Regions from separate parts of the Streptomyces sp. NPDC047917 genome, predicted to be linked through region 3. Evidence: riboswitches for the same ligand, from Rfam matches in the RefSeq annotation. Region 3 holds a riboswitch; each other region holds the start of a gene.
The links. A riboswitch is a leader RNA that binds a small molecule or an ion and turns the genes downstream of it on or off. The one in region 3 is predicted to bind cyclic di-AMP.

Region 1 (7,628 bases), on a different contig from region 3:
CCACTGCGGAAGAGCCGTCCGTGCCGCACCTGTCGCCCGTCCGCGGTGGGCAGCCCGCCCACGTCGCGGAAGTTGCGGACGCCCGCCAGCTCGGGTTCCGTCGACGGGATCTGCGGCAGCTGCTGCGTCACGGTGACTCCTGGAGTGTCTGGTGCCGGCGCGAGTCGCAGGCGAGGCCACTCCTGCGACGATACGACATTGATTCCTCAGGCAATCATCTCGGCCTTTCCCTGTCGATACCCGGGCGAACTCCGGTGCCCCCGAGGCGAATCCGCGCGGCGAATTCCTGGCCGAACCGTTGCTCACACCCCTTCGTTGGTCGATGATGTGCGGAACTGTTGGAATGTGGGGATGCGATGATCGAGACGAGCAACACCGGCCGGACCTGGCTGCTCACAGGGGCGAGCAGCAGCTACGCACTGCGACTGACCGGGCAGGACGAGCTGGTCCATCTGCACTGGGGGCCGAGGATCACCCTCGCCGCGGCCGAGGCGCTGGCCGCGGCCCCGGAACTGGACTTCAGGGGCTTCGAGTCCCACCTCGACGGCCGGGAGGAGTATCCGGTCGAGGGCGGCCCCAGGTTCGTGCGCCCGGCACTCTCGGTACGTACCCCGCAGGTCCGCGGCACCGAGTGGGCCTTCGACGCCGCCGAGGCGGACGGGGACGAACTGCGGATCGGCTTCACCGACTCCGTGCACCGGCTCGCCCTGACCCTGCACTACCGGATGCGGGACGACTCCGATGTCGTGGAACGCTGGGCCACCGTCGCCCACGCCGGACCGGACGGCCCGCCGCTGGAGCTGCTGCGCGCAGACGCGGCCGCCTGGTCGCTGCCGGCCCGCGACGGCTGGCGGCTGAGCCGGCTGCACGGGCGCTGGGCGGCGGAATCGCGGCTTGAACGGGCCGAGCTGCTTCACGGCGAGAGCGTCGTCTCCAGCAGGCGCGGCCACACCGGCCACCAGTTCCTGCCGTGGGTCGCGCTGGACGCCGACGGTGCCGCCACCGAGGAGAGCGGCGAGGTGTACGGCTGCGCGCTCGGCTGGTCCGGATCGTGGCGGATCTCCGTGCAGCGGCTGCCCGACGGGCTCGTGCAGATCACCGGCGGCGCCGGGTACGACGACTCCGGTCTGCTCCGGCTGGCACCGGGGGAGTCGTACACCACGCCCGTCTTCGCCGGGCTGTGGAGCGGGCAGGGGTTCGGCGGGGCGAGCCGCGCCTGGCACGCCTGGCAGCTGGCCCATGTGATCCCCGATGCGCAGAACCCGCGGCCGGTGCTCTACAACTCCTGGGAGGCGACGGGCTTCGACATCTCACTGGACCAGCAGCGGGTCCTCGCCGAGCGGGCCGCCGCGATGGGCGTCGAGCTGTTCGTCGTGGACGACGCGTGGTTCGGGCAGCGGACCAGCGACCGGGCCGGGCTCGGGGACTGGACGCCGAATCCGGACCGCTTCCCCGGTGGGCTGAAGCCGCTCGCCGACGAAGTGCACGGGCTCGGCATGCAGTTCGGCATCTGGGTCGAACCGGAAATGGTCAATGCCGACAGTGATCTCTATCGCGCCCATCCGGATTGGGTGCAGCACTTCCCCGGGCGGGCGCGTACGGAGTACCGCAACCAGCTGGTGCTCAATCTGGCCCGCCCCGATGTGCGGGCATATCTCTGGGAGCAGCTGGACGCACTGCTCTCCGGCACGCCCATCGACTATGTGAAATGGGATTTCAACCGCTGCTTCACCGATGCGGGCTGGCCGGGCGAGGAGTACCCGCAGAAGCTCTGGGTCGAGCACGTGGAGGGCCTGTACGCGCTGATCGACCGGCTCAGGGCCGCGCATCCCACGGTCGCGTTCGAGTCCTGCTCGGGTGGCGGCGGCCGGGTCGACCTGGGGATCATGTCCCGCACCGACCAGGTGTGGACCTCCGACAACACCGACCCGCTCGACCGGCTCGCCATCCAGGAGGGCTTCGGGCACCTCCACCCCGCGCGGGTGATGGCCGCCTGGGTCACGGACAGCCCGAACCACCAGCTCAACGGCAGGGTCAGCTCGCTGCGCTTCCGGTTCGTGAGCGCGATGGCCGGAGTGCTCGGGGTCGGCGGGGACCTCACCGAATGGAGCGAGGAGGAGCTGACCGAGGCCCGGACCTGGGTGGAGCTCTACAAGGAGATCCGGCCCGTCGTGCAGCAGGGCGCGCTCTACCGGCTGCGTGCACCGCGCGGCGGACTCAGCGCGATCCAGTACGTCCACGGGGACGACGCCGTCGTCCTGATGTGGCTGGAGGCGCAGCGGTACGGGGAGCGGTCCCCGGCCCTGCGACTGCGCGGGCTCGACCCGGAGGCGACCTACACCTGCCTGGACACCGGGGTGGTGCACCACGGTTCGACGCTGCTGCACCAGGGGCTGCACACCGGACTTCGCGGTGATCTCGACGCACGGGTGCTGAGGCTCCGACGCGGATGATGAATACCTTATGTCCGCAATTCAGGCTTTTGTCTGAATATGGCCTGCTTATGGGGGACATGAGGGTTGCCTCGTGAGCGGGATCATATCCGTGACGGTGTGTGGTGACGGGCGAGTCGGGTAATCCGTGCGCGGCGCGGAATTCCAAGATCCATAATCCACGGAGTGTGACCGGAATTCCGCGCCGATTTCCCGGAGCGGAATCCGGCATGGAACCCATGGCTTGTTCTCGCCGTCCCGACTCGCTTACGGTCACCGCAATCCGGACGGACCGCCTAATCCTGCCGCCGCCCGGAATTCACATCCACTCATCGCGTGGCAGGAGCGGGGGAACCAGGTAAGCCGCCGGCCGGAGAAATCCGGCCGGCTCGGGGTGAAGTCGCGCTCAGCGCGGCCGGGCATCTCCAGCCCGAACCCGACAGCTCACCTCGCAGGCGCCGGAGAGGAAATACGCCATGCCCATATCGGGTAAGCACCGCCGTCCGAAGCTCAGCACCATCGCCCGTGGCGTCGCCGCGGTCAGCGCCGGCGGCGCCGTCGTCGCCCTGCCGCTGCTCGGTGCCACCGGTGCCCAGGCCGCGGAGCAGTCCGTCCCGGCCGCCGCGCCGCAGCCGGCCGCCGCCACGCACGCCGCTCCGGTCACGCAGAAGCAGGCCGCCACCACGACGTACTCCGTCGTCTCCGGCGACTACCTGTCGAAGATCGCCGCCGAGCACCAGGTCAAGGGCGGCTGGCAGCAGCTGTACCAGGACAACCGCGAGGTCGTCGGCGAGAACCCCGGCCTGATCTTCCCGGGCATGAAGCTGACCCTCGGCGCCAAGGCCGCCGGCGACGTCGCGCCCACCGGCGCCGGCACCGGCTCGTCCCTCCCGTCGAAGGCGCCCTCCGTCACCGAGAAGTCCGCCCCGGCCAAGACCTCGTCCGCCCCGGAGACCAAGGCCCCGCAGACCGAGGCCCCGGCCTCCGCCCCGGCCGCCACCCGGAGCAGCGCCTCCGGCTACGTCCACCCGGTCCCGGGCAACCACACCACCGGTTACCGCGCCTCCGGCTCCAACTGGTCCAGCGGTAGCCACACCGGCATCGACTTCCCCGTCGCCACCGGCACCAGCGTCAAGTCCATCACCTCCGGCACCGTCGTCACCGCCGGCTGGGGCGGCGCGTACGGCAACCAGGTCGTCATCAAGCACGCCGACGGCCACTACTCGCAGTACGGCCACCTGTCCTCCGTCTCCGTCTCCGCGGGGCAGGCCGTGAGCGCCGGTCAGCAGCTCGGCCTCTCCGGTGCCACCGGCAACGCCACCGGCCCGCACCTGCACTTCGAGGTCCGCACGGGCCCGGCGTACGGTTCGGACATCGACCCGATCGCCTTCCTGGCCTCGCACGGCGTCTCCGTCTGAGCCGAACGGCCGGGCAGCTGAATCACCGGGCATGATCCGAGTGACACGGAAGGGGCGGTGCGCGGCGGCGCACCGCCCCTTCACTTATTCCCCCTTTACCAAAAACTGACCGGGTGGCCTATCTCACCACCCGTCAACCCCATATTACGGTCGCGTAGGTCACATTCGGCAGTGCAGGATAAGCGTTTGTGGCAGACGATTCGAGAAAAAATCAACGTGGCGTCAACAACCGACAGGGCGTCATCGGGTCGTACGCGGCTATCGGCGACAGCTTCACCGAGGGAGTCGGCGACCCCGGCCCGGACGGGACATTCGTCGGCTGGGCGGACCGTTTCGCGGTACTCCTCGCGGACCAGCTCCCGGACCCCGATGCGGCGACCGGCACGGAAGGTTCCGCGCACGGGAATTTCAGGTACGCCAATCTCGCCGTACGAGGACGCCTCCTCGACCAGATCGTCGAGGAGCAGGTGCCGCGCGCCAAGGAGCTCGCACCCGACCTGGTGAGCTTCTGCGCGGGCGGCAACGACATCATCCGGCCGGGCACCGACCCCGACGACGTGGCCGAGCGCTTCGAGCGCGCGGTCGCCGAGCTGACCGGCGCGGTCGGCACGGTCATGGTCACCACCGGCTTCGACACCCGTGGCATTCCCGTGCTGCGCCATCTGCGCGGCAAGATCGCCACGTACACCGCCCATGTACGGGCCATCGCCGACCGCTACGACTGCCCGGTCCTGGACCTGTGGTCGCTGCGGTCCGTCCAGGACCGGCGCGCCTGGGACGACGACCGGCTCCACCTTTCGCCCGAGGGGCACACCAGGGTCGCGCTGCGCGCCGCCCAGGTCCTCGGCCTCGACGTACCGGCCGACCCCGACCAGGAATGGCCGCCGCAGGCGGAGCGCGGCACCCTCGAAGTACGGCGCGACGACATCCACTGGGCGCGCGAGTACCTGGTTCCGTGGATCGGCCGGCGGCTGCGCGGCGAGTCCTCCGGAGACCACGTCGAAGCGAAGCGCCCGGACCTCCTGCCGCTCTAGGGTCCTTCGTCCGGATCGGGCCGGATCGGGGAGCGGGGTCCGGCGCCGCGCGTCGCGAGGCGGAGGAGGGAGCCGGTGGGGTCTCCCCTGTCCGAGCGGAGCCGGGAGCCCGGGGAAGGCGCGTCGGCGACCGACGACAACGCGGCGGTGCGAGGCGCGGCACCGGGGCACGCGAGCCCGGCATGATCCGGACGACATGCCCTGGACGGCGTCCGGGTCCGTGGTGCCGTCGCCCGCCCGGCCCGCCTGAGACTCAGGCCGGTCCGGCGAGCGACGGCGGCACAGCCGCCGGGATCCGCTCCAGCACCCCGCCGGCGAAGACGTCGTACAACGGCAGCGTCTCCAGGTGCACATAACCGATGTGGCAGTCGCAGACCGCCAGCGGACAGGCGCGCGGACCGAGCGCCCGCCGGTAGCTCCCGTCATAGAGATTCCCCAGCTCCGCCGGGACGAAATGGCAGCGCCGCACGGTGCCGTCACCGTCCACCGAGATGACCGACTCACCGGTCCGGCAGGGCAGCCCCGCCGACCGGTGCGGATGCCGGCTGTACGGGAAGAGCGGGTCGACGGCCGTCCAGCGTTCCGCCTCCTCGTCCGAATACGTGTGGCCCTCCGCCGCGTTCACCCAGAGATAGACCTCGTCCGGCAGCGCGGCGCGCAGCCGTCGCGCCTCGTCGAGATGGTCGTCGAGCCCGACCACACCGACACTGTGCCGGATGCCGAGCGCGGACAGCTCCTCGCACTTGGTGAGGAAGCGCTCGTACGGCGTCTGCCCCGGGTGGTACGTGCACCACAGCGCGATCTTCTCGCGGCCGGCCTCACCGGCCTCGGCCAGCCAGCCCGTACGACTGCTGATGTTGGTCTGGATCGCCACGCGCCGGATGTGCGGCAATCGCGCGAGCTCGACCAGCGCACGGCGGTACCAGGAGCGGACCAGGCCCTCGCCCCACGGGGTGAACAGCACCGAGATCCGGTCACCGGTCTGCGCCGCGGCCCACGCCGTGAACCGTTCCAGCGCGGCCCGGTCGGCGCGCAGCTGCTCCCGGCTGTCGCGCCGCTTGGCGAACGGGCAGTACGGACAGTCGTAGTCGCACGAGGAGAGCGGCCCGCGGTAGAGGATCGTCAGGTCCATGGGGTACTCACTTCAGCTCGTACGCGGCCATCGCGGCGCGTACACCGGGGGAGAAGAGCTCCGGGCCCAGCGCGTCGGAGTGGGCGAGGCCCTCGGGGGAGAGCCGCAGCAGTCCGGACGCCCCGGCCGACGCGTCGAGCCAGCCGCGCGCCTCGAACCGGGCCAGATTGAGGGGGAAGTCGTCGGCCGGCGAGGAGCCGAACCGCTCCCGGTAGTCGGCCAGCGGCAGTCCCTCGGCCTGGAGCACCGACTGGAGGAGGTGACGCCGGCGAGCCTCGTCGCCGTCGACGTACCGCCCGACCTCCGCGCGCGAGAAGTCCTCGGTGGCGGTGTATCCGTCGATGATCGCCCGCACCTCCCGCATCTCCACCGCGTAGTCGAAGGAGTAGTGCAGCGCGGTGGTGTACGAGCGGGCGCCGCAGCCCAGGCCGATCATGCCGTCGGTCTGGCAGGCGTAGTCGTCGGGGCCGTCCGCCCGCGGGGCGTCGGCGCGGCGGAACATCCGCATCGAGACCTGCTCGTAGCCGTGCGCCAGGAGGTGGTCCCGGCCCGCGCGGTACAGCCGCAGCCGCTGTTCGTCCCAGGCCGCGTCGGCCGCGGTCTCGCCGTCGGCACCGAGCCGTCCCAGCCCGGTCAGCGGACGCACGTACAACGGGTAGAGGTACAGCTCCTCCGGCCGCCAGCCGAGCGCCGCGTCCAGCGAGGTGCGCCAGCTGTCCTCGGTCTGGCCGTCGATGCCGTAGATCAGGTCGATGTTGAGGACCGGGATGCGGGCATCGCGTATCCGGTCCAGCGCGGCCTCCACGTCGGCCCGCCGCTGCGGGCGTACGGCGGCCCGCGCCTCGGCCTCGACGAAGCTCTGCACCCCGATGCTGATCCTGGTCGTCCCCCGGTCGGCGAGAACGGCCAACCGGTCGGCCGTCGCGGTCGACGGCGAGGTCTCGACCGAGAGCGGCACGGACCGCAGATCGGCGCCCATCCGCTTCTCCGCGATGTCGCAGAGCCGCTCCAGCTCCGCGGCGGTCAGGAACGTGGGCGTGCCCCCGCCGAACGCGGCCGCGGCGAACCGTACCGGCCCGTCGTCACCCAGCGCGTCCCGGACGGCGGTGGCCTGCCGGTCCAGCGCGTCGAGGTACCGGGTCGTCAGCTCGTCGGGAGCACCGATCCGGGTGAAGAGATTGCAGAAGCCGCAGCGGACCTCGCAGAACGGTATGTGGAGGTAGAGCGAGAGCGCGTCCTTGCACTCGCCCGCCCACAGCCCGCGCAGGTCCGGCCGGTCGGCGAGCGGCCGGTAGGCGGTCTTGTGCGGGTAGGCGTACACATAGCTCTGGTACGGCCGGACGGCCGGTGCGGCGGTCGTGGTGCGGCTCATGGTGCGGTGGCCCCCGGGTCCAGGAAGAAGTGCGCGTACGGAACGGTCCAGACGGACTCGTGACCGAGCCGGTGCCCGGTGTAGCCGTCGTCCCCGTACGCCGTGCCGTGGTCCGAGCAGACGATGGCGAAACAGCGGCGGCGGCTGCTCGCGGCGGCGAAGAGCCTGCCGATGTGGGCGTCGACGTACTCCAGGGCCGCGGCATGGGTGGCGCGGGAGTCGCCCGCCTCGCGGGTGGCG
Region 2 (7,628 bases), on a different contig from region 3:
ACCGGGCCGCCCAGGACGCGGGCGTGTCCGTCAGCCGCAACGAGATCCAGCAGATGCGCAGGGCGGCGACCGCCCAGTCCGGCGGCGAGGAGCGGCTGCGCACGGCGATGCTCCAGCAGAGCTGGGTGGCCCCCGACCAGATCGACGCCGTCCTGCGCGAGCAGGTCCAGCTGACCAAACTGGCCCAGGCGCTCGGCGCGGACCTCCAGCAGCCCGCCGGTCAGCAGGCCGTGGGCGAGGCGCTCGGCAAGGCGTCGAAGGCCCTGCGGGTCGACGTCAATCCGCGCTACGGCAGCTGGGACAACAAGCAGACCCAGCTCGCCGACTACAAGGCCCCCTGGATCAAGCGGGTCACCAGGCCGGCCGGCGCGGAAGCCGAGGCCGGGGCCTGACCGGCCGCGGCGGGGCGGCCGGTGCGACCGGGGTAGATTCGAACGGTGAACGCTGAAGACCCCGGCCGTATCGTTCTGCTCACCGCCAGCCACCGCGTCGCGCCCGGACTCCTGTCCTGGCCCGCCTGGCAGACGCTGCACGCCGCGGACCGGGTGCTCTGCGCCGAGCCGGACCACCCGCAGCTGCCGTACCTGCGCGAGGCGGGCGTCACCGTCGAGCACTCCGCGCCCACCGCGCAGGAGCTCGTCGATTCCTGCGCGGGCGGCCGGAGCGTCGTCGTGGTCACCGGCGGCGAGGGGGACCAGCCGCTGACCGACGGGCTCGCCCGGCTCGCCGGTTCGGGCCGGGTGCGGATGCCGGACCTGGAGCTGCTGCCCGGCTCGTACGACCTGCCGGGCGCCCGGCTCCTCGATCTGGTGCAGGTCATGGACCGGATCAGGCTCGAATGCCCGTGGACCTCGCAGAAGACCCACGAGGGCCTCGCCAAGTACGCCATCGAGGAGGCGTACGAACTCGTCGAGGCGATCGAGGACGGCGACCGCGACGAGCTGCGCGAGGAACTCGGCGACGTCCTCCTCCAGGTCGTCCTCCACGCCAGGATCGCCGAGGAGGACGAGCAGGAGCCGTTCTCCGTGGACGACGTGGCCGCGACCCTCGTCGAGAAGCTGATCCACCGCCACCCGCACGTCTTCGGCGACGAGAGCGCCGAGACCCCGGAGGACGTGCACGCGCACTGGCTGCGCACCAAGGCCATCGAGAAGCAGCGTGACTCGGTCACCGACGGGGTCCCGCTCGGCCAGCCCGGCCTGGCGCTGGCGGCGAAGCTGGCCGGCCGGGTCCGTACCGCGGACCTCGACGTGCCGCTCCCCACCGGCGACGGCATCGGTTACGAGCTGCTCGCCCTCGCCGTACGCGCCGAGCGGGACGGCATCGACCCCGAAGCCGCACTGCGGGCCGCGGCCCGCGCCTACCGGGACGCCATCAGGGCGGCGGAGGGCAACGAGTGACGCCGGAGGGCGATGCCCGGCGTCCGGGGGCGGCGGATAACGTCAAGGGGTGAACCACAGTCCCGCCGACCGCCCCGCCGATCCGCCCGCCGCCTGCCCCGCCGGCGCCCCCGAACTCTTCACCTGGGAGTTCGCCACCGACCCGTACCCGGCGTACGCCTGGCTGCGTGAGCACAGCCCCGTGCACCGGACCACGCTGCCCAGCGGCGTCGAGGCATGGCTGGTGACCCGGTACACGGACGCCCGGCAGGCACTCGCCGACACCCGGCTCTCCAAGAACCCGGCGCACCACGCCGGGCCCGCGCACGCCAAGGGGAAGACGGGCATCCCGGGCGAGCGCAAGGCGGAGCTGATGACGCATCTGCTGAACATCGACCCGCCGGACCACACCCGGCTGCGCCGCCTCGTCTCCAAGGCGTTCACCCCGCGCCGGGTCGCCGAGTTCGCCCCGCGCGTACAGGAACTGACGGACCGCCTCATCGACCGCTTCATCACGGAGGGGAAGGCGGACCTCATCCACGACTTCGCCTTCCCGCTCCCCATCTACGCGATCTGCGACCTGCTGGGCGTTCCGCGCGAGGACCAGGACGACTTCCGGGACTGGGCGGGCATGATGATCCGCCACGGCGGCGGCCCGCGCGGCGGGGTGGCCAGGTCGGTGAAGAAGATGCGCGGCTATCTGGCCGAACTGATCCACCGCAAGCGGGAGAACCCGGGCGACGACCTGATCTCCGGGCTGATCCGGGCCGGCGACCACGGCGAGCACCTCACCGAGAACGAGGCCGCCGCCATGGCCTTCATCCTGCTGTTCGCCGGATTCGAGACGACGGTCAACCTGATCGGGAACGGCGTCCACGCGCTGCTGCGCGAACCCGGTCAGCGCGAACGGCTCCAGCTCTCCCTGGACGCGGGGGAGAGCGGACTGCTGGAGACCGGCATCGAGGAACTGCTGCGCTACGACGGCCCGGTGGAGCTGGCCACCTGGCGGTTCGCCACCGAGCCGCTGACGCTCGGCGGACAGGACATCGCCGCCGGGGATCCCGTACTCGTGGTGCTCGCCGCGGCCGACCGCGACCCGGAGCGCTTCGAGGACCCCGACACGCTCGACCTCGCACGGCGTGACAATCAGCACCTCGGATACGGGCACGGCATCCACTACTGCCTGGGAGCGCCGCTCGCCCGGCTGGAGGGACAGACCGCGCTGGCCACGCTGCTGAACCGCCTTCCGGACCTGCGACTTGCGGTGGAACCTGCCGATTTGCGGTGGCGTGGCGGGCTCATCATGCGCGGACTCCGCACGCTTCCCGTGGAGTTCACCCCGGGGTCCGCCCACGTGAAAAGTGACACTCTGTCAACTCTGTGACTTTCACGTGATCTGCGCTGCATCGACTTGTGACTCCCGTTCGAACCCGGCTAGGTTCACCGTTCGACTCACCAGTCACCTGTCAGCTACCCGGAAGGCAACCCCATGGGCTCCGCGAACGGCAGACACCGTCGCCCCCGTCAGGCACCCGCCATCGTCGTCGCCGCGGGCGTGACCGGATCGGCCATCGCCATCCCGCTGCTCGGCGCGTCCGGCGCACACGCGGCCGACGCCCAGACCTGGGACCGGGTGGCCGAGTGCGAGAGCGGCGGCATGTGGAGCGCCGACCTCGGCAACGGCCTCTACGGCGGCCTCCAGTTCTCGCAGGAGACGTGGAAGGCGTACGGCGGTTCGGCGTACGCGGAGCGCGCCGACCTCGCCAGCCGGGCGCAGCAGATAGCGGTGGCCGAGAAGGTGCTGGACGACCGCGGCCCGAAGGCCTGGCCCAGCTGTGCGGTCATCTCCGGGCTCGCCGTGGACGGGACGCTGCCCGGAGTGGACCCGGGCTCCGTGCCCGCCGACGAACCGACCGGGAGCGCGAAGCCGTCCGGCGACGCGTCGGCGGACCCGTCCGGCGACGCCACACCGTCCGACAGCGCCTCCGGCAGCGCCTCCGACGGCACGGACGCCGTGGACGGCGCCGACGGCCCGGAGAAGGCCGATGGGCCGTCAGGGAAGACCTCGCCGTCCCCGAAGCCCTCGACCACCCCCTCCCCGGACGCGTCCACCGGCGCCCCCTCCGGAGCGCCCGACGCCTCCGGCTCGCCCGACGCGTCCGGCGGCACGGGCGGCAAGCACCGCGGCGCGCCGGCCGCGGAGAAGGGCGGCGGCACGGGCGGCGGCGGCCGCGAGGCGGGCCGTCATGCCTCGCGCGGCGGCGGCGACGCGCGCGACACGGCCGACACGCCCGCCGACGGCACGTACACCGTTCACGCCGGTGACAACCTCTGGTCGATTGCTGATGCACAGAACATCCCCGGTGGCTGGCCCGCGCTCTACGAGGCCAACAAGGCTGCTGTCGGCGCCGACCCGGACCTCATCCTCCCTGGCCAGAGCCTCGATCTCGACGTGAAAGCCAAGTGAGGACAGTCTGATAATCGACTAAAAGCACCCTCAAAATCGGGGCAGTTCAGGGACCTATGTCCGCTTATGCGTAAGTGAGACATGGGTCTCTTTGCGTCAACTGGCGTGTCGCGCCCGGGGAGCCCTTCCGCATCACGTCCGACCTGCGGAAACGATGGTTCTTCAGATGCAAGTACGGGCTGATTGTCCGATGTGTCCATCTTTGAATGTGAGGGTTGCGTATGTTTACGGTCGGAACCGCTCGCACCGCGGGCCCCGTCGACCGTCACGCCGAATCCTGCCGTCGGTCGAAGGGAACAGACGCGTAAAGCGCCGTAGGCAGGAGCGGGGGACCCAGGTAAGCGCCGGGCCCGATCGTCGAAAGACGCATCAGGACCGGCTTGGGGTGAAGTCGCGTGCTAGGACGTGCGACCGGGCAACTCACTTGGCCCGAACCCGACAGCTCACCTCGTAGGCGTCGGTGAGGAGAAGTTCCATGCTGCTTTCCAGCAAGGGCAAGCACCGCCGCCCGTCCAAGGCCGTCCGTATCGCCACGCTCGCCGGTGTCGCCGGTGCCGCAGTCGCCGTGCCCCTGATGGGCGCGACCGGCGCCTCCGCCGCCTCCGTCGCCACCTGGGACGCCGTCGCCCAGTGCGAGTCCGGTGGCAACTGGTCCATCAACACCGGCAACGGCTACTACGGCGGTCTGCAGTTCTCGCAGTCCAGCTGGGCCGCCGCCGGCGGTACGCAGTACGCCGCCCGTGCCGACCTGGCCACCAAGGCCCAGCAGATCGCCACCGCCGAGAAGCTCCTCGACATGCAGGGCCCGGGTGCCTGGGGCTGCGCCGGCGCCGGCAACCTGACCAACGACGGTGTCGACCCGGGTGTCAGCACCGGCTCCTCGAACTCCACCGCGAACTCCGGCGCCTCCGAGCAGCAGAGCGCCCCGAAGCAGCAGTCGCAGCCGGCCCAGCAGGCCCAGCCGAAGCCGGCCGAGCGCACCGAGGCCCCCGCCGCCTCCCGCTCGGACCGCTCCGCCGCCCCGCAGGCCGAGTCGAAGAAGACCGTCACCACCCCGACCGGCGAGAAGGTCAAGAAGGGCGACGGCGAGTACAAGGTCGTCTCCGGCGACTCGCTGAGCAAGATCGCCGCCGACAACAAGGTCGAGGGCGGCTGGAAGCACCTGTTCGAGCTGAACAAGGACATCGTCAAGGACGCCGACCTGATCTACCCGGGTCAGCAGCTGCACCTGACGAAGTAGTCGCGGCTCTCTCCTCCCGGGCACCGCCCCGGTCCGGCGCGCGTTTCCCCGTGTGCGCCGGACCGGGGCACTGCCGTTCGCGCTCGGGGGAGCGCCGGATCGTTCAAGTGTTGTAGTTACTGGTCAGTAAATTTTTGGCTGTTTGCCCGGCAATGTGTGCCCTCGGGCCCTTTTTCGTCCCAGGGGTCGGGCGGTCGGCCGACTGATCGGGCCGGGCCGGTTAGGCTCTTGTCGCAAGGCCAAAGCGACCCTGCACAACCAGCGTCATATCCCAGAAGGAGATGCCTCGTGCCGTCCATCGACGTCGTCGTAGCCCGGGAAATCCTCGACTCCCGCGGAAACCCCACGGTCGAGGTAGAGGTCGGCCTCGACGACGGCAGCACGGGCCGTGCTGCCGTTCCGTCCGGCGCCTCCACCGGTGCGTTCGAGGCCATTGAGCTTCGCGACGGTGACCCCAACCGCTACCAGGGCAAGGGCGTCGAGAAGGCCGTCCTCGCCGTGATCGAGCAGATCGGCCCGGAGCTCGTCGGCTACGACGCCACCGAGCAGCGGCTGATCGACCAGGCGATGTTCGACCTGGACGCCACCGAGAACAAGGGCTCGCTCGGCGCCAACGCCATCCTCGGCGTCTCGCTGGCCGTCGCCCACGCTGCCTCCGAGGCCTCGGACCTGCCGCTGTTCCGCTACCTCGGCGGCCCGAACGCGCACCTGCTGCCCGTTCCGATGATGAACATCCTCAACGGCGGCTCGCACGCCGACTCCAACGTGGACATCCAGGAGTTCATGATCGCGCCGATCGGCGCGGAGTCCTTCTCCGAGGCGCTGCGCTGGGGTGCCGAGGTCTACCACACGCTGAAGAAGGTCCTGAAGACCAAGGGCCTGTCGACCGGTCTCGGCGACGAGGGCGGTTTCGCGCCGAACCTGGAGTCGAACCGCGCCGCCCTGGACCTCATCGTCGAGGCCATCAAGGAAGCCGGCTACGCCCCGGGCAAGGACATCGCGCTCGCGCTCGACGTCGCCGCGTCCGAGTTCTACAAGGACGGCAAGTACGAGTTCGAGGGCAAGTCCCGCTCGGCCGCCGAGATGACCGAGTACTACGAGGAGCTCGTCTCCGCGTACCCGCTGGTCTCCATCGAGGACCCGCTGTACGAGGACGACTGGGCCGGCTGGAAGGTCATCACCGACAAGCTCGGCGCCAAGGTGCAGATCGTCGGCGACGACCTCTTCGTCACCAACCCGGAGCGCCTGGCCCGCGGCATCGAGGAGGGCTCCGCCAACGCCCTGCTCGTCAAGGTCAACCAGATCGGCTCGCTGACCGAGACCCTGGACGCCGTCGAGCTGGCCCAGCGCAACGGCTTCAAGTGCATGATGTCGCACCGCTCGGGCGAGACCGAGGACGTCACCATCGCCGACCTCGCCGTCGCGGTGAACTGCGGCCAGATCAAGACCGGCGCCCCGGCCCGCTCGGACCGCGTCGCCAAGTACAACCAGCTGCTGCGCATCGAGGAGATCCTCGACGACGCCGCGGTGTACGCGGGCCGCTCGGCGTTCCCGCGGTTCAAGGGCTGACAAGCCCGGCGGGGGCAAGTGCCCCGGCCTCCGTCCGTCCCCGCACTCGGTCCCGTACCGTGTGCGGGGACGGACGTGCGTAGTGGGGAGGCGGAGACATGGCCGCGAAGGACCGGGACCGGTTCTCCACCGCGACCCGGCTGCGACTGCTCGGCGAGCAGACCGCGGCCCGTGTCTACCGGTCCCAGAACCGCCGCCAGGCCCGCCGCTCACGGCTCACCGGCCGGGCGGCCTTCCTCGCGCTGGTCGTCTGCTCGCTGGTGGTCGCGCTCGCGTATCCGATGCGGCAGTACGTCTCGCAGCAGGACGAGATCGCGGACCAGGAGCGGCTGGCGCAGGACGCCAAGGCCCGTACCGAGGAGCTGCGCGACGAGAAGGCGCGCCTCCAGGACGATGCGTACATCCGGCAGCTGGCCCGTACGCACCTGCACTACCTTCTTCCCGGGGAGACCGGTTACACGGTGATCGACCCCGACGCGGTCAAGGAGCGCGAGGGCAGGACGGACGAGTCCGGCCGGCCGTGGCACTCCAACCTCTGGGACGGCGTGGACAGCGCCGACCGCGACTGAATCCCTTCATCCATCTGCAGAACCGCAGTTCGAGCAGCCCGATCAGAACCTAGGCAGGCATGGAAACGCCCCCTCCCCAGACCGAGTCCACCGCGCCCACCGAGGCGGACATCGCCGCGTTCCAGCAGCAGCTGGGGCGTCCGCCGCGCGGTCTGCGCGCGATCGCGCACCGCTGCCCGTGCGGCAACCCGGACGTGGTCGAGACGCAGCCCCGGCTGGAGGACGGTACGCCGTTCCCGACGACGTACTACCTGACCTGCCCGCGTGCCGCGTCCGCGATCGGCACGCTGGAGGCGAACGGGGTCATGAAGGAGATGACCGAGCGCCTCGGTACGGACCCCGAGCTGGCCGCCGCGTACCGGGCCGCGCACGAGGACTACATCGCCCGGCGCGACGCGATCGAG
Region 3 (7,628 bases):
CTCCCGGAGCCCGGCGCCGATCCGCTTCACCTCCCGCTGCCAGTCCTGGCCGAGCAGCAGATCGACGGAGGCACACGCCACCGCGGCGGCGAGCGGATTGCCCATGAACGTCGGCCCGTGCGCGAGCACCGGAACCTCGCCGCTGGAGATGCCCTCCGCCACCCGGGAGGTGCACAGCGTCGCCGCCATCGTCAGATAGCCGCCGGTCAGCGCCTTGCCCACGCACATGACATCGGGGCAGACGCCCGCGTGCCCGGCGGCGAACAGCTCTCCGGTACGGCCGAAGCCCGTGGCGATCTCGTCGAACACCAGCAGCACCTCGTGCTTGTCGCACGCCTCGCGCAGCACCCGCAGATACGCGGGGGAGTGGAACCGCATCCCGCCCGCGCCCTGTACCACCGGCTCCACGATCACCGCGGCCAGCCGGTCGGCGTGCTCCGCGATCAGCTCCCGCAGATGCCGTACGTACGCGGCGTCCGGCTCCGCGTCGAAACCGGCCGGGGGCTCGTCGGCGAAGACCTGGCGGGGCAGCACCCCCGACCACAGCTCGTGCATGCCGCCTTCGGGGTCGCACACCGACATCGGCTGCCAGGTGTCCCCGTGGTAGCCGCCGCGCCAGGTCAGCAGCCGCTGCTTGGCGGGCCGCCCGGCCGAGCGCCAGTACTGCAGACACATCTTGACCGCGACCTCGACGGCGACCGATCCCGAGTCGGAGAGGAAGACGTGCCGCAGCGGCTCCGGGGTGATCTCGACCAGCCGGGTGGCCAGCCGCACGGCGGGCTCATGGGTGAGCCCGCCGAACATCACATGGCTCATCCGGCCCAGCTGATCACGGGCCGCCTCGTTGAGCACCGGATGGTTGTAGCCGTGCACCGCCGACCACCAGGACGACATGCCGTCGATCAACTCGCCCTGCCCGTGCGCCGGTTCGGCCAGCTTCAGCCGTACCCCGGACGCGGACTCCACGACCAGCGGCTCCTGACGGCCCGGCATCGGGCCGTACGGATGCCAGACGTGCGCCCGGTCCAGGGACCGCAGCTCGGCGGGGGAGAGAGCCTCAGGCATTGGGGGCGAGGTCCGTTCCCGCGCCGCGACGGCGGACCGCCACCAGGTCCGTGCGGGCGGCCGGAACCTCCGGTGACCCGGCCGCGGCCTCCCCGGGCGACTCCCCGCACGGGGCGCAGCCGCCGTCGTGCGAACCGCAGCGGCCGCCGGACTCCGCACGGTGCGCGGGCAGCGTGGTCGTGCCCGCCCCCTCCACCTCGAAACCGGAGTCCGCGATCATGTCCAGATCCGCCTGACCCGCCTGGCCCTCGCTGGTCAGGTAGTCGCCCAGGAAGATCGAGTTGACCAGATTCAGGGCCAGCGGCTGCATCGAGCGCAGATGTACCTCGCGCCCGCCCGCGAGCCGCACCTCCACATCCGGGCAGACGAACCGGACCATCGCCAGAATCCGCAGACAGCGCTGCGGAGTGAGGTTCCACTCCTTGGCCAGCGGTGTTCCCTCGAACGGGATCAGGAAGTTCACCGGAACCGAGTCCGGGTCCAGTTCACGCAGCGAGAAGACGACGTCGACCAGGTCGGCGTCGCTCTCGCCCATGCCTGCGATCAGCCCCGAGCACGCCGAGAGCCCGGCGGCCTGCGCCTGGTGGACCGTCTCCACCCGGTCCGCGTAGGTGTGTGTGGTGGTGATGTTCCCGTACGTCCCCTCGGACGTGTTCAGGTTGTGGTTGTACGCGTCGGCGCCCGCCGAGCGCAGCCGGTCGGCCTGCCCGTCGGAGAGCAGACCGAGGCAGGCGCAAACCTCGACGCCCTCGTTCTGTTCCTTGATCGCCTCGATGGTCTCCGACACCCGGTCGACGTCGCGGTCCGTCGGACCGCGGCCGCTCGCCACCAGGCACACCCGCTTCGCCCCGCCCGCCACCCCGGCGGCGGCGGCCTTCGACGCCTCATCCGGTTTCAGCCAGGTGTACTTCAGGATCCCGGCCTTGGAGCCGAGCCGCTGCGAGCAGTACGAGCAGTCCTCGGGACAGAGACCGGACTTGAGGTTGACCAGGTAGTTCAGCTTCACGCGCCGTCCGAACCACTGACGGCGTACCTTTCCGGCCGCGGCCACCACTTCGAGCAGATCGTCGTCGGAGGTCGCCAGTACGGCGAGCGCTTCTTCGCGGGTCGGCAGCTCGCGCCGCAGCCCCTTGTCCACCAGCGTGTTCAGGAGGTCCATGGCCAAGATCCTGGCCTACCGCACGGCTCCCAGCCAAGGAGGAACCGGACAACAGAGCCCGCCGAGGGTGTGTGTATTGCCACACCATGACCTGTTGCAAGCACGGTTAGGGTCTGTGAGCTGCCTACAAAAGGGACCGCTCATGCCCTTCGACCCGTTCGACTGGATCGACGCCGAGGCGTGCCGCCGCGCGGACGCCGGACTCGTCCGTACCCTGCGCCCCCGGCCCGCCGCGTCCGCGCTTGTGGACCTCGCGAGCAACGACTATCTGGGCCTGACACGGCACCCCGACGTCACCGCCGCCGCGGCCGGGGCCGCGCGCGAGTGGGGTGCGGGCGCGACCGGATCCCGGCTGGTCACCGGCTCCACCGCACTGCACGCCGAACTGGAGGGCGAGCTGGCCGAATTCTGCGGTTTCGAGGCGGCCCTGGTGCTGTCGTCCGGCTACGCGGCCAACCTGGCGGCAATCACGGCGCTCACCGGCCAGGACTCGCTGATCGTCTCCGACGCGGGCAACCACGCCTCGATCGTGGACGGTTGCCGGCTCTCCCGCGCCGGAACCGCCGTCGTTCCGCACGCCGATCCCGGAGCGGTGCGCAAGACCCTGCAGGCGCACCGAGGCCGGGCGCTGGCCGTCACCGACTCGGTCTTCTCGGTCGACGGCGACGCGGCACCGCTGTCCGAACTGGCCGACGTCTGCCGGTCCGCGGGCGCCGCACTGCTCGTCGACGACGCACACGGCCTCGGCGTGCTGGGGGACGGCGGCCGAGGGGCGCTCGCCGCCGCCGGTCTCGCGGGCGACGCGGGCATCGTCACCACGCTCACCCTCTCCAAGTCTTTGGGCAGCCAGGGCGGAGCGGTCCTGGGACCGGCCCGGGTCATCGAACACCTCGTCAACACGGCCCGTACGTTCATCTTCGACACCGGCCTCGCGCCGGCCGCGGCGGGCGCCGCGCTGGAAAGCCTGCGGCTGCTGCGCCGCGAGCCGGAGCGGGCAGGCCGGGCCCGTGCGGTCGCCGCGGCACTGTACGAGCAGCTCACCGGGGCCGGCCTGGCTGCCGTACGGCCGGACGCGGCCGTGGTCTCGGTGCGCGCCCCCTCGGCGGCCGCGGCGGTGCGCTGGGCGGCCGACTGCCGCACCGCCGGAATCGTGGTGGGCTGCTTCCGGCCCCCGTCCGTGCCGGACGGGGTGTCCCGGCTGCGGCTCACCGCACGGGCCGATCTGACCGAGGAGCAGATCGCCACCGCGGTGTCCGTGGTGCGGCGGACCGCCCCCGTCAGCTGACCGAATCCCGGCGCAGACCGGCGACGAACGAGGTCCAGGCCGCCGCGGTGAACCGCAGCGGCGGCCTGGACACATCCTTGGAGTCCCGCACGGCCAGCCGCTCGTCACCGAACGGCGCGGCCTCCACACAGTTGTTCATACCCGTGCTGCGGCTGCTGCGCCGCCAACGTAAGCCGTGCTGTGCGAGGCAATCCGACATGAGGCCCCCTCGGGCGGTCCGAAGTCACCGACCGTCGCGGTCGATCGCGGCGATCAGGTCCAACGAGTGCTCCGGCGACAGCGCGTGACCCTGCATCGTGCGGAAGGCCGAGCTGTACGCCGCAAGGTCTTCTTTCCGCTCCAGGTAGAGGCTACTCGTCAAATGGTCGAGAACGACCACATCCAGATCAGAAGTGCTCGGAAATGAGAAGATAACGAAAGGCCCGGTAAGGCCGGCATGGCCGCCCATCGAGAACGGGAGCAACTGGAGTCGCACATGGGGCAGTTGAGCCACCCGGGCCAGATGGCGCAGCTGTTCCCGCATCACCCGGCACCCGCCGACCTGGCGCCGCAGCACGGCCTCGTCGAGCACCGCGCTCAGCCGCAGCGGTGGATCGGTCCGCAGCACCCCCTGCCTGGCCAGTCGCACCTCCACCAGCGAGTCCAGCTGGCCGGACGGCAGCCCGTCCAGTGACGCCCGGGTCACCGCACGCGCGTAGTCGGCCGTCTGCAACAGCCCCGGCACCACCGAGGTCTCCAGCGTGCGCGCGGTCCGGGCCTGGGACTCCAGACTGATGAAGTCGCGGTACTGGGGCGGGATCAGACCGCGATAGGCGTGCCACCAGCCGGTGCCGCCACCGCCCGCCGAACCCGCGAGCGTCGCCAGGAGATCCCGCAGCCGGGTGTCGTCCACGCCGTACGTGTCCAGCAGCCGGGTCACATCGGCCGGCTGCACCCCGCTCACCCCGGTCTCGATCCGGCTCACCTTCGACTGGTGCCAGCCGAGCATCCGCGCCGCGTCCCGACTGGTCAGTCCCGACGCGTGGCGCAGACTCCGGAGCTCCTCCCCGAGCTTGCGGCGTCGAACCGCAGGGCCGTGCTGCATCCGCGGCCTCCCTCCCTCTTCTGCCGAGCGGACAGTGTGCCGTCCACATCCGGCCTTGCGTGGCAGGGTTCACCGCTTCGAGCGACAGATATATGCATATCTTGGTGGATCGCCGTCGCAGAGGGCAGCATCAGTGGCAATCTGGCGCGAAGCGCAACCCGTACCGATCGCGGGTCGGCACGGGTGGGAAAGGGACGGCTCGCCATGGCAGACCATCAGGAAGCAAACGTCACTCTGCCGAGCGAGCCGGTCTCGGTCTCGGCAGCCCGCAGGTACGTGGCCCGGGTGCTCGCCGAATGGGGCCTGGCCGCCGACACCGATTTCGCCGACAGCATCCAGCTCATCGTCTCGGAGCTCGCGACCAACGCGGTCCAGCACACCTTCGGGCAGTCGCCCACGTTCACCGTGGACCTCCGGCTGGAGCGGGAGGAGCAGCTGTACCTCGGAGTGACGGACAGTCACCCCCGCTGGCCCCGGCGACTGCCCGCCGCCGTCCAGCAGGACAACGGACGCGGCATGGTGATCATCCGCTGTCTGGCCAAGGAGTGCGGGGGCCGGCTCACCGTCACCCCCACCGCCGACGGCGGCAAGACGGTGTGGATCGCGCTGCCGTGGAGCATCCCGGTGCAGAGCTGACCGACGCGCTCACCCGGCTTCGCCGCCCGGCCACCGAGCCGACCCCGCCCGCCCGAACCCGCTGCGCAACAGGGCCTGTCGAGGATGTGCCGGGCGCGTCCGGCCGGCAGCTCGCCCGTGGCCGTGCGCCGGGCCCCGCGGTGGTGGCGCACCAGCGGTGCCGCGCCCGCCTCCCGCTCCGGCTTGGCGAGCTGCTGGGAGCGGGCCGGTGCGGTGTGGCCCAGGCGTGCGGCGGCCCGGGTGAGCGATCCGGCCTCCTCGACCGCCACCGGCGTGGCCAGCCGTGTCGGGGCCTACATCAAGCGTTCGCGCGCACCGGGCGCACCGGCGAGGGCGGCAGCGGCGTGGCGCTCACCGGGCCGGGCCTGATGCCGGTGACCGGCCCGCCGCCGCACTGAGCGGGGGAGGGCCGGCCGCCGGGTCGGGCCGGGCGGCCACGGGCGGGCCCGGCCGGCGGCCACGGATCGCCGGCCGGGCCGTGCCTCAGCGGACCCGGCCGTAGTAGACGCTCCTGGTCCAGATCTTCTCCAGCCGCACCACGGCGCCGGTCCTCGGCGAGTGCCAGATCTTGCCCTTGCCGGCGTAGATCCCCACGTGGTAGACGCTGCGGCCGTAGTGGAAGAACACCAGATCGCCGCGCTGCCGGTGCGAGGCCGAGATGTGGCGGGTCCGGTTGTACTGCTGCTGGGCCGTGCGGGGGAGCTTCTTGCCGGCCTTCTTGAACGAATAGAGCGTCAGCCCCGAGCAGTCGAAGCGGTTGGGGCCGGTGGCCCCCCAGCTGTACGGCGAGCCCTTCTTCGACGCCGCGACGTTGAGCGCCTTCATCGACAGCGTCGCCGCCCGGGCGTCCGTCGCGGCGCCCGGGGCGAACATAGTGCCACCGACGGCGGCGAGCGTGAGAACCGAGGCCGTACCGGCCCGGACGAGCAGAGACGGGACATGAACCTGCGCAGTCATGCGCAACCCTTCGTCAGCCGCCTGTGAAGGATGACCTGTCGGGTTCGGGCTGGCGAAGTTGCCCGGCCGCGTTCGGCGGCTTCACCCCGAGGGTCGACCGGTGTTCAGGTCGACCCGTTGTGCTCGGGTCCTCCACTCCTGCCGATCCACTTCTGTCGACCAGGCATCCGGACGGCGGCAGGACTCGGCGTCCGCCCGGACCGCCCCGCCGCGGTGGCGGGGGCTTGTCGTCCCAGGGATCTTGACTCACCGACTGCCGGATTTCCGAGCTGAAACAGGGATATGTGAGGCTCCTCACGACTGATCCGTTCGGGTGGACATGGTGATCCTTGAGGCTTCGCCGGTGACCCCGACCAGGTGCGTACCTGGGGCGGAAGGGTTGATTCCGTTCACCGTCCACGCCGAAAACGCAAGTTGAGCGGTCCCTCCTGAGGGGGACTTCCTACGCCGAACGAGCGAGGATTTCCGGTGGGGTGGTCGGGCGTGTCGGGTACGGGAGCCGGGTGACGGCCGCCGGGCGCCGGGTCAGGGGGAGTTGGCCGGATCCGCGCCGCGCGCGCGGACGGCGCGGGCCGGTCAACTCGGCGGAGCCGGGGGTACGGTGACGCGCCCCGCCCGCCGTTCCCCGTCCAGCACCCGCAGCGCACGGGCGAGCGTGGCCGCGTGGAGCTGCGCCTCGCCGCGCTCGTGCATCAACGCGAGGGCGTCCCGCAGCGTGCGTGAGTGCGTGACGAGTGCCTGAGCGGCGCGGAGCGCGCCGTAGGTGTCCCCGCCGCGGGCCGGGTTGATCCGGCCGACCTGGTCGAGGACTTCGAGGTAGCCGTCGATGAACTCCCCCTCGGCACGGGTCAGTGCGGGCAGTGGCGGGAACTCCGGTGGTCGCATCGGGTGTTCACCTCTCGCCGTGCGGCCGCAGTGCGGAATTCCGGTTCTCCAGGACGTGGTCCACCAGCCCGTACGCCTTGGCGCCGGCCGCGTCGAGGATGAGGTCGCGTTCGGTGTCCTCGGTGATCTGCTCCTCGGTGCGCCCCGTGTGACGGGCCAACAGGGTGGTGAGCATCGCGCGGACCCGTTCCAGTTCCTGCGCCTGGATCTCCAGGTCGGAGGGCTGGCCCTGCACCGGCTCGGTGAGTTCGGGCTGCCGTACGAGAACCCTCGCGCCGGGCAGTGCGTGCCGCTTGCCGGGAGTGCCCGCGGCGAGCAGCGTGGAGGCGCAGGAGCCGGCCTGGCCGAGGCAGTACGTCTCCACCTCGCAGTTGAGGTACTGCATCGTGTCGTAGATCGCGGACATGGCCCCGAACGAGCCGCCGGGCGAGTTGATGTAGAGCGACACCGGCCGGTCCGGTGCGTCGTGTTCCAGATACATGAGCTGCGCGATCAGATCGCCGGCCGCGGCGTCGTCGACCGGGGTGCCGAGGAAGACGATGCGTTCGGACAGCAGC
Region 4 (7,628 bases), on a different contig from region 3:
CGGTGGGAAAGTTTCCCCCATTTCCAGCATCCGGAAGGGTGGAGCGACTCCCTGGGCGGGCGGAGCGGCCGGGGTGCGGTCCGGGCACCGGACCCGCGGGTCGCGGATCCGCGGTCTTGGTGCCAGCCTGGAGTCATGGCTTGGGCGTCGTGGACGACTTGCGGGGTGTTCTCGGGGCGCGGTGGCGTGCTCACGGACGAGGTCGGTGTGCTTTCCGGGGACCTGACCGTTCACACGACCTGGGCGGACGACACGGCCCAGGTCACTGTGCAGTACACGGGTGCGATCGACTGGTTCACCATGTCGGGCAGCCCGGTGCCGTGCCGTTCGGAGGAGGAGAGCCGCCGACTGCACGACGCGGTGGTGCGGTCGGTCCGGGACGGGGCTGCGGCGACCGTGCCCGTACTGCCCCGCTCCGAGCCGGACCACGCGGCGGAACCCGCCCCGGAGTGACGCCGGCCCGGATCACCCGGCGGCTTCCCCACCGGGGTCGCGGAGCGCCGCGGCGACCAGACCCGCGATCTCCTCCCTGAGTACGGCTCCCCCGCCGCCCACCAGCCGGTCGAAGACGAGTCCGTCCACGCAGGCCAGCAGTGTGAGCGTGCGGCCCTCGGCGTCGGCGACGCCCTGTGCGTGCAGGAACGCCCGCACCGCCGCACGGGCCGCGTTCTGCCGCGGTACGAGAATCTCGCGCAGTTCCGGGTGGCGCACGCTCTCGACCGCGCAGGCGTAGCGGGCGAGCGACCGTTGCCGCCCCTCGCCGGTCAGCCGCCGTTCGACGAACCCGGCCAGCCCGTCCGTCAGTTCGGCGGCGGCGCGCGGCACCCGCGCCTGCTCGCCGGCCGCCTGCAATTCCGCCTGGTCCTGTGCCACGAGCCGTCGGACGAGCGCGGTGAGCAGCGCCTGACGGGTGCGGAAGTACGCCGAGGTGGTGCCGGGCGGCAGGGCCGCCGCCCGGTCCACGGCCCGGTGGGTCAGGCCCCGCATCCCCTCCTCGGCCAGCACATGGATGGCGGCATCGGCGAGGACGGTCCGTCGGTCTGTGGTCACCACCCCTTTCTACACCTGTAGAGAAGGGGTAGTACGCTCCTTCTACAGCTGTAGAAGGTTGTGACGGGGCATGGGAGGGGACCGGGCATGGGCAACAACGCGGTGGTCGTCGGCGGTGGCATCGGCGGACTGGCCGCCGCGATCGGGCTGCGGCTCGTCGGCTGGGAGGTGACGGTCGTCGAACGCGCCCGCACTCCCGACGACGCGGGCGCGGGCATCTCCCTGCACGCGAACGGCTTGCGCGCGCTGGACGTCCTCGGTGTCGGCGCGGCGGTGCGCGCGGCCGCCCGGCCCCAGTACACCGGCGGCACCCGCACCCCGGACGGCCGTCTGCTGGCCCGCATGGACGGAGCCGCGCTGGAACGCGAGCTGGGGACGCCGATCGTGGGCATCCCCCGGTCCGGGCTGCACCGGCTGCTGCGCGCGGCCCTGCCGCCCGAATCCCTGCTCATCGGGGCCGAAGTGACGTCCGTCGACCGGTCCGACGCCTCGCGGGTGCGCCTGACCGCGGGCGACACCGCGCTGGAGGCGGATCTGGTGGTGGCCGCCGACGGAATCGGCAGCAGGCTGCGCACCCAGCTCTTCCCGGGGCACCCCGGTCCCGCCTACAGCGGCTCGACGGTGCTGCGCGCCATCACCAAGACGCCCGTCGATCTGCGTACCGACTTCGAGCTGACCTGGGGACGGGGGGCCGAGTTCGGCCACATCGCGTTCGCCGACGGCCGGGCCGAGTGGCACGCGGTACTCAACGCGCCCGCCGGGGTCCGGCACCCTGATCCGCTGGGTGAGGTGCGCCGCCGGTTCGGCGGCTGGCACGACCCCATTCCCGCCCTGCTGGCAGCGACCCGGACCGATGCCGTACTGCATCACGACATCAACGAGCTGGTGACTCCGCTCCCTTCGTACGCGGTCGGCCGGATCGCGCTGCTCGGCGACGCCGCGCACGCCATGACCCCGAATCTCGGCCAGGGGGCCTGTCAGGCACTGGAGGACGCGGCGACACTGGCCGCCGCGCTCTCCGGCGGGGCCGGCGTCGAGTCGGCGCTCGTCCGCTACGACGCCGAGCGCCGGCCCCGCAGCCAGTCGGTCGCGCGGGCCGCCCGGCAGGCCGGCCGGATGGGGCAGCAGCTGTCCCGTCCGGTGGCCGTCGCCCTGCGCAATACGGCGCTGCGGCTCGCGCCGTCCCGGGTCACCGTCCGCGCGGTCCTGCGCCATGCCGACTGGACACCGCCGCGGCTGGGCCGACCTCGGGACGGGCCCGGCCGGGCGGTGGTCCGGTCGCCTCAGTAGGCCCCGAAGACGTTGTCGATGGAACCGTACTTGGCGGCCGCGTAGTTGCACGCGGCCGTGATGTTGGCGACCGGGTCGTAGCTGTCCATCGCGGTCCCGGGCACGTGGTAGGCCCGGAACGTCGGCTCGATGACCTGGAGGAGGCCCTTGGACGGCGTCCCGGCGGCGGCGTTCGAGTCCCAGTTGTTGATCGCCCGGGGGTTTCCGGAGGACTCGCGCATGACGTTGCGGTGGATGCCCTCGTAGCTGCCGGGAATGCCGTGCTCGGCCATCACGGCCAGCGACTCCTTGATCCAGCCGTCCAGATCGTTCGTGTACGTCGCGGACGACGCGGCGGGAGCGGTGACGGCGGCGGGCCGCGCCGGGGCCGCCGAGGCGGTGTGGGCGCCGAGCAGGGGGAGGAGCAGGGCGGCCGCGCCCGTGCCCACGGCGATGAAACCGCGGGTCAGCGTGGTGGACCTGCGACGACGGTACGTACCCGTTGCGGGCATGGTGGATTCCTCTCCGTCGCCTGCGAGGTGAGCTGTCGGGTTCAGGCTGGAGATGCCTGGCCGCGCATCTGCGTGGCTTCACCCCGAGCCGTTCCGGATTCCGGACCGGCGGCTTACCTGGGTTCCCCGCTCCTGCCGTACACGAGTGGTCGGATTGCCGGACAGCGGCAGGATTCGGCGTTCCGTCCGGATTGACGGTGACCGTAAGCGAGAAGAACCGAAGCGGACAAGACCCCAATTTCCGAATGCAATTCACCCACAAGATCGAGTAACGGGAATTTCGGTAATCCACCTCACACCGCGCGAACCACTCCCCTTGTGCGGAAAGGGAACCGAACCGCGCGGGGCGGTATCCGGTGGGCCGGACGTGACTCGCGCCACGAATTCACAAATGCGGGCATTTCGCCCGCACCTTCCGGCGCCCGCTCCGGGACCCAATGACATTGCCCTTCCGTCACCCCGTCGTTTACAGTTCTGAGGTCCTGTTGTCTCCGATTGAGGTGGACGTTGCGCATCTGAGGTTCGCGAACATCGCGCCGTACGGCTTTGCCCGTACGCCCGTCACGCCGTAGCAGTGCTTCGCGCTGCCCGTGACCCCGCGTGGATGCGACCTCGGTGCCTGAGCCGTCCCCCGATCTTCAGGACCGCCGCACCTCTTCCCATGGCCCGGTCGCTGCGTGGTGCTCGCATACGAAGCCCCCTTCACCGCGCTTGCGAATGCGAGGAACACCATGGCGACTCCCACCACCCCTCATGCCTCTCTCACCTGCTCCGCCCTGACCTTCCGGTGGCCGGACGGCACCACCGTCCTCGACGGGCTCTCGCTCAGCATCGGCCGGGGACGCGTCGGCCTCGTCGGCAACAACGGCGCGGGCAAGTCCACACTCCTGCGACTGTTCGCCGGCCAACTGCACCCGTCCCAGGGGTCGGTGACCGTCGGTGGCAGCCTCGCCCACCTTCCGCAGAACATCACCCTCGACACGACACTGCGGGTGGACCGGGCCCTGGGCATCGCCGAGCGGCGCGAGGCGCTGCGCGCCGTCGAGGCCGGGGACGTCGACGAGAAGCACTTCGAGACGATCGGCGACGACTGGGACGTCGAGGAACGGGCCCTGGCGACACTGGGCTCGCTCGGCCTCGGCGGCATCGAACTCGACCGCACCGTGGGCCAGTTGTCCGGCGGGGAGACCGTCCTGCTGAGACTGGCCGCGCTGCTGCTGGAGCGCCCCGACGTCCTGCTCCTGGACGAGCCCACCAACAACCTCGATGTGCTCGCCCGCCGCAGGCTCTACGAGGCCGTCGACTCCTGGCGCTCGGGGGTACTGGTCGTGGTCAGCCATGACCGCGAACTGCTGGAGCGTGTGGACCGCATCGCCGAACTGCGCACCGGCTCGGTGAACTGGTACGGCGGTGGCTGGTCTGCGTACGAGGAGGCCGTGGCCGCCGGGCAGGAGGCCGCCGGGCGGATGCTGCGGGCCGCCGAGGCCGATGTGCGCCGCCAGAAGCGCGAACTGGAGGAGACCCACCTGAAACTGGCCCGGCGTCAGAAGAACGGCCGCAAGGCGGAGACCGAGGGCGGCCTGCCCAAGATCCTGGCCGGCCGCCGGAAGCGGTCGGCGCAGGAGTCGGCGGGCAGGCTCCGCGGCGTCCACGAGGAACGGCTCGGTGAGGCACGCGAACGCCGGGAGGAGGCCGCCGCCGCGGTCCGCGACGACGCCGAGATCCGCGTGAGCCTCCCGCACACGGCGGTGCCCACCGGACGCACCGTGCTGAGCCTGCACGGCCTGCGTCCCCGCTTCGGCAGGCTGCGCGAGGGCAGCCTCCAGGTGAACGGGCCCGAGCGGATCGCGCTCGTCGGTCGGAACGGCGCCGGGAAGACGACTCTGCTGCGCACCCTCACCGGTGAGCTGGCCCCGCTGTCCGGCGAGGCCAGGACCTTCGTACCGGTGCGGTTCCTTCCGCAGCGGCTCGATGTGCTGGACGAGGAACTGAGCGTCGCGGCGAACGTGGCCCGGACGGCGCCCGGGGTCACCGACAACCACATCCGCGCCCAGCTCGCCCGTTTCCTGTTCCAGGGCAAACGCGCGGAGCAGCCTGCGGGCACCCTGTCGGGCGGGGAGCGCTTCCGGGCCGCCCTCGCGGCGACGATGCTCGCCGCACCGGCCCCGCAGCTGCTGATGATGGACGAGCCGACCAACAACCTGGACATCGCCAGTGTGCGTCAGCTGACCGGTGCGCTCGACTCCTACGAGGGCGCGCTGCTGATCGCCAGTCACGATCTGGCCTTCCTCGGATCGGCCGGCATCACCAGGTGGCTGCTGGTCGACGAGGAGTTGCGGGAGACGAGCGCGGAGGAGGTGGCCGAGCTGCTCACGGCGCCGGAGGCCGCCGTCTGACGGTCGGCGGCGAGGCGCTTCCCGTACCGGCCGGACCACGTGGAGGTGGGTGGGCCGGGAGAAGGGGGTGCGGGCCGCCGGACGGCCGGGGCCCGCACCCCTGCCGGGATCAGAGCCTGTCGATGATCTTGTTCATCTGCTCGATCTCGGCGGTCTGGGCCGTGACGACGGCACCGGCGAGCTTCTTCGCATCGGCGTTGCCGCCGTTCTTCTGCTCGTCCTCGGCCATGGTGACGGCGCCCTGGTGGTGCCCGATCATGAGCTGGGCGAACTTCTTGTCGAAGTCCCCGCCCTTGGCGGCGGCCAGATCGTCCATGTCCTTGCCGGACATCATTCCGGGCATCCCCGAACCGTCCGAGCCGTGGTCCATCCCGGGCATGTCACCCATCGAGGACGAGGGCAGCGGCTTGCCCCACGACGTCAGCCAGCCCTTCATCGTGTTGATCTCGGGGTCCTGGGCCTTCTCGATCGCGGTGGCCAGCTTCTTGATCTCGGGGTCGGCGGCGCGGCCGTCGGCCAGCTTCGCCATCTCGATGGCCTGCTGGTGGTGCGGGATCATCTGCTGTGCGAACTTCACGTCGGCGTCATTGAACTTGCCGCCGGGGGTGGCCGGTGCGGAGGCACCCGCCGAGCCGTGGTCCATGTCGGGCATGGACGATCCGTCGGACTTCGAGCCGTCGGAGGAGCCGCAGGCGGTCAGTGCCAGCGCGAGGACGGCGACGGTGCCGGCGGCCGCGAGGGTGCGGCGACGGGCGGCGGAGAAACGGGAAGCGGACATCACAGGTTCTTTCCAGGTGGCTGCGCCACGTCCGTGGCGCGCGAAACGGGCAGGTTCGCGACCGGTCCGGCCCCGGAGGGCCGTGGACCGGCGGAGGCCTGTCACGTCCGCGCGACGCACACCTGGAGCAGCAGCTCTCTTCCGGCGAACGGTGGTCCCCGCCGGGCCGGACCGCGTACGGCGGCACGGCGCCCGGTCAGCGCCCGGACGGCGAGGAGCACCAGGCCCAGCGCCATCAGGAGCGGCAGCACCCGGTCACGGGCATGGGTGAATACGCACGACTCGCCGTTCATCACGGGCATCGTGTCCGCCGCCCGGGCGGGACCGTGCTCGCCCCGCACGGCGATGTGTCCCGCGCCCACCTGCGCGGCTCCCGGTGCGGGCGCCGTCACGGCCATCGTGTCGTGGCAGCCGTCCGCGGCGCTCGCGGGTGCCCCGTGCATGAGGAACAGCCCGAGCAGGACGGCACAGAGCACCAGCGGCCGGGACGTTCCCGGTGTGCGTGTCCGTCCGCGATCCACGGCTGCCTCGAATTGCTCGGTCGTACGGGTCGTCGGGTCCTGCGGTGCGCGTCCGACGATACCCCCACCGGGTTTCCCGTCCGTCGACGCCCCGCCCCTGCCGCTCGCCCTGCCGGTCACCGCGCCCCGGAACGTGCGCCCGGGGCCGACGAAGACCATGCGGGCATCGGCGGCGGGCGGGCCGAGCGGCCGCGGCGATGCCCGCACCCGGCTCAGTGACGGCTCTCGGCGCGCGTCCAGGCGGCGTCGCGGAGCAGGCGCAGACCATTGAGGCCGACGATGACGGTGGAGCCCTCGTGCCCGGCGACGCCCAGCGGGAGCGGCAGTGTGCCGACCAGGTCCCAGACGACGAGTCCGGTGATGAAGACCGCCGCGATCACCAGGTTCTGCACGACCAGGCGGTGGCACCGCCGCGAGAGCGCCACGGCGGTGGGGACGGTGGCGAGTTCGTCGCGGACCACGACGGCGTCGGCGGTCTCCAGGGCGAGGTCGGAGCCGGCCCTGCCCATGGCGACGCCGACGTGGGCGGCGGCCAGCGCGGGGGCGTCGTTCACACCGTCGCCGACGACGAGCACCTTGTGCCCGACGCTCTCCATCCCTCTGACCGTGTGCACCTTCTCCCGCGGCAGCAGACCGGCCCGTACGTCCTCGATCCCGACCTCGGCGCCCAGCCGGGCGGCGGCGCGCGGGTTGTCCCCGGTGACCAGTACCGGCGTTCGGCCGGTGAGTCCGGTGAGGCGGGCGACGGTGGCGCGGGCGTCGGTGCGCAGCCGGTCCGCGATGCCCAGGACGCCGACGGGCGTGCCGTCGAGTAGGACGAGTGCGGCGGTACGGCCGTCCGCCTCCAGACCCGCGGCGAGTCCGGCGGCCGGTCCGGCGGTACCGGGACGGACGTCCAGCAGGCGCGCCGGGCTTCCGACGGCGACCGTGCGGCCGTCCACGGTGGCGGTGACGCCGGTGCCCGGGGCGGAGGTGAAGTCCGCCGCCGGGGGCAGGACGAGCCCCCGGGTGCGAGCGGCCTCGGTGACGGCACGGGCGAGGGGGTGTTCGCTGGGGTGCTCGGCCGCAGCCGCCAGGATGAGCAGGGCGTCCTCGGTCAGGC

Region 1: it holds a riboswitch for cyclic di-AMP, as region 3 does, so the genes downstream of both, ACGF8B_RS12745 (peptidoglycan DD-metalloendopeptidase family protein) here and ACGF8B_RS34830 (C40 family peptidase) in region 3, are expected to answer to the same signal.
Region 2: it holds a riboswitch for cyclic di-AMP, as region 3 does, so the genes downstream of both, ACGF8B_RS22415 (transglycosylase family protein) here and ACGF8B_RS34830 (C40 family peptidase) in region 3, are expected to answer to the same signal.
Region 4: it holds a riboswitch for cyclic di-AMP, as region 3 does, so the genes downstream of both, ACGF8B_RS10110 (transglycosylase SLT domain-containing protein) here and ACGF8B_RS34830 (C40 family peptidase) in region 3, are expected to answer to the same signal.

What each region holds. Positions count from the first base shown of each region.
Region 1 is NZ_JBIDCA010000004.1:652,685-660,312, reverse strand. Features, by position in the region: gene ACGF8B_RS12755 (tyrosine-protein phosphatase) at 1-131, opposite strand, end outside; gene ACGF8B_RS12750 (alpha-galactosidase) at 357-2,453, shown strand; cyclic di-AMP (ydaO/yuaA leader) riboswitch at 2,749-2,905, shown strand; gene ACGF8B_RS12745 (peptidoglycan DD-metalloendopeptidase family protein) at 2,909-3,850, shown strand; gene ACGF8B_RS12740 (SGNH/GDSL hydrolase family protein) at 4,039-4,884, shown strand; gene ACGF8B_RS12735 (STM4011 family radical SAM protein) at 5,138-6,016, opposite strand; gene ACGF8B_RS12730 (STM4012 family radical SAM protein) at 6,024-7,388, opposite strand; gene ACGF8B_RS12725 (STM4013/SEN3800 family hydrolase) at 7,385-7,628, opposite strand, start outside.
Region 2 is NZ_JBIDCA010000009.1:87,965-95,592, reverse strand. Features, by position in the region: gene ACGF8B_RS22435 (SurA N-terminal domain-containing protein) at 1-392, shown strand, start outside; gene ACGF8B_RS22430 (nucleoside triphosphate pyrophosphohydrolase) at 438-1,400, shown strand; gene ACGF8B_RS22425 (cytochrome P450) at 1,450-2,763, shown strand; gene ACGF8B_RS22420 (transglycosylase family protein) at 2,869-3,846, shown strand; cyclic di-AMP (ydaO/yuaA leader) riboswitch at 4,147-4,318, shown strand; gene ACGF8B_RS22415 (transglycosylase family protein) at 4,322-5,086, shown strand; gene eno (phosphopyruvate hydratase) at 5,375-6,655, shown strand; gene ACGF8B_RS22405 (septum formation initiator family protein) at 6,754-7,224, shown strand; gene ACGF8B_RS22400 (DUF501 domain-containing protein) at 7,284-7,628, shown strand, end outside.
Region 3 is NZ_JBIDCA010000016.1:238,126-245,753, reverse strand. Features, by position in the region: gene ACGF8B_RS34865 (adenosylmethionine--8-amino-7-oxononanoate transaminase) at 1-1,065, opposite strand, end outside; gene bioB (biotin synthase BioB) at 1,058-2,224, opposite strand; gene ACGF8B_RS34855 (8-amino-7-oxononanoate synthase) at 2,367-3,509, shown strand; gene ACGF8B_RS34850 (DUF397 domain-containing protein) at 3,502-3,708, opposite strand; gene ACGF8B_RS34845 (helix-turn-helix domain-containing protein) at 3,733-4,593, opposite strand; gene ACGF8B_RS34840 (ATP-binding protein) at 4,798-5,229, shown strand; partial or broken gene ACGF8B_RS34835 (LysR family transcriptional regulator) at 5,352-5,498, opposite strand; gene ACGF8B_RS34830 (C40 family peptidase) at 5,713-6,186, opposite strand; cyclic di-AMP (ydaO/yuaA leader) riboswitch at 6,190-6,362, opposite strand; gene ACGF8B_RS34825 (hypothetical protein) at 6,763-7,071, opposite strand; gene ACGF8B_RS34820 (ATP-dependent Clp protease proteolytic subunit) at 7,079-7,628, opposite strand, start outside.
Region 4 is NZ_JBIDCA010000004.1:56,573-64,200, forward strand. Features, by position in the region: gene ACGF8B_RS10095 (hypothetical protein) at 136-453, shown strand; gene ACGF8B_RS10100 (TetR/AcrR family transcriptional regulator) at 466-1,050, opposite strand; gene ACGF8B_RS10105 (FAD-dependent monooxygenase) at 1,138-2,340, shown strand; gene ACGF8B_RS10110 (transglycosylase SLT domain-containing protein) at 2,334-2,831, opposite strand; cyclic di-AMP (ydaO/yuaA leader) riboswitch at 2,836-3,021, opposite strand; gene ACGF8B_RS10115 (ABC-F family ATP-binding cassette domain-containing protein) at 3,563-5,227, shown strand; gene ACGF8B_RS10120 (DUF305 domain-containing protein) at 5,337-6,005, opposite strand; gene ACGF8B_RS10125 (hypothetical protein) at 6,107-6,733, opposite strand; gene ACGF8B_RS10130 (heavy metal translocating P-type ATPase) at 6,739-7,628, opposite strand, start outside.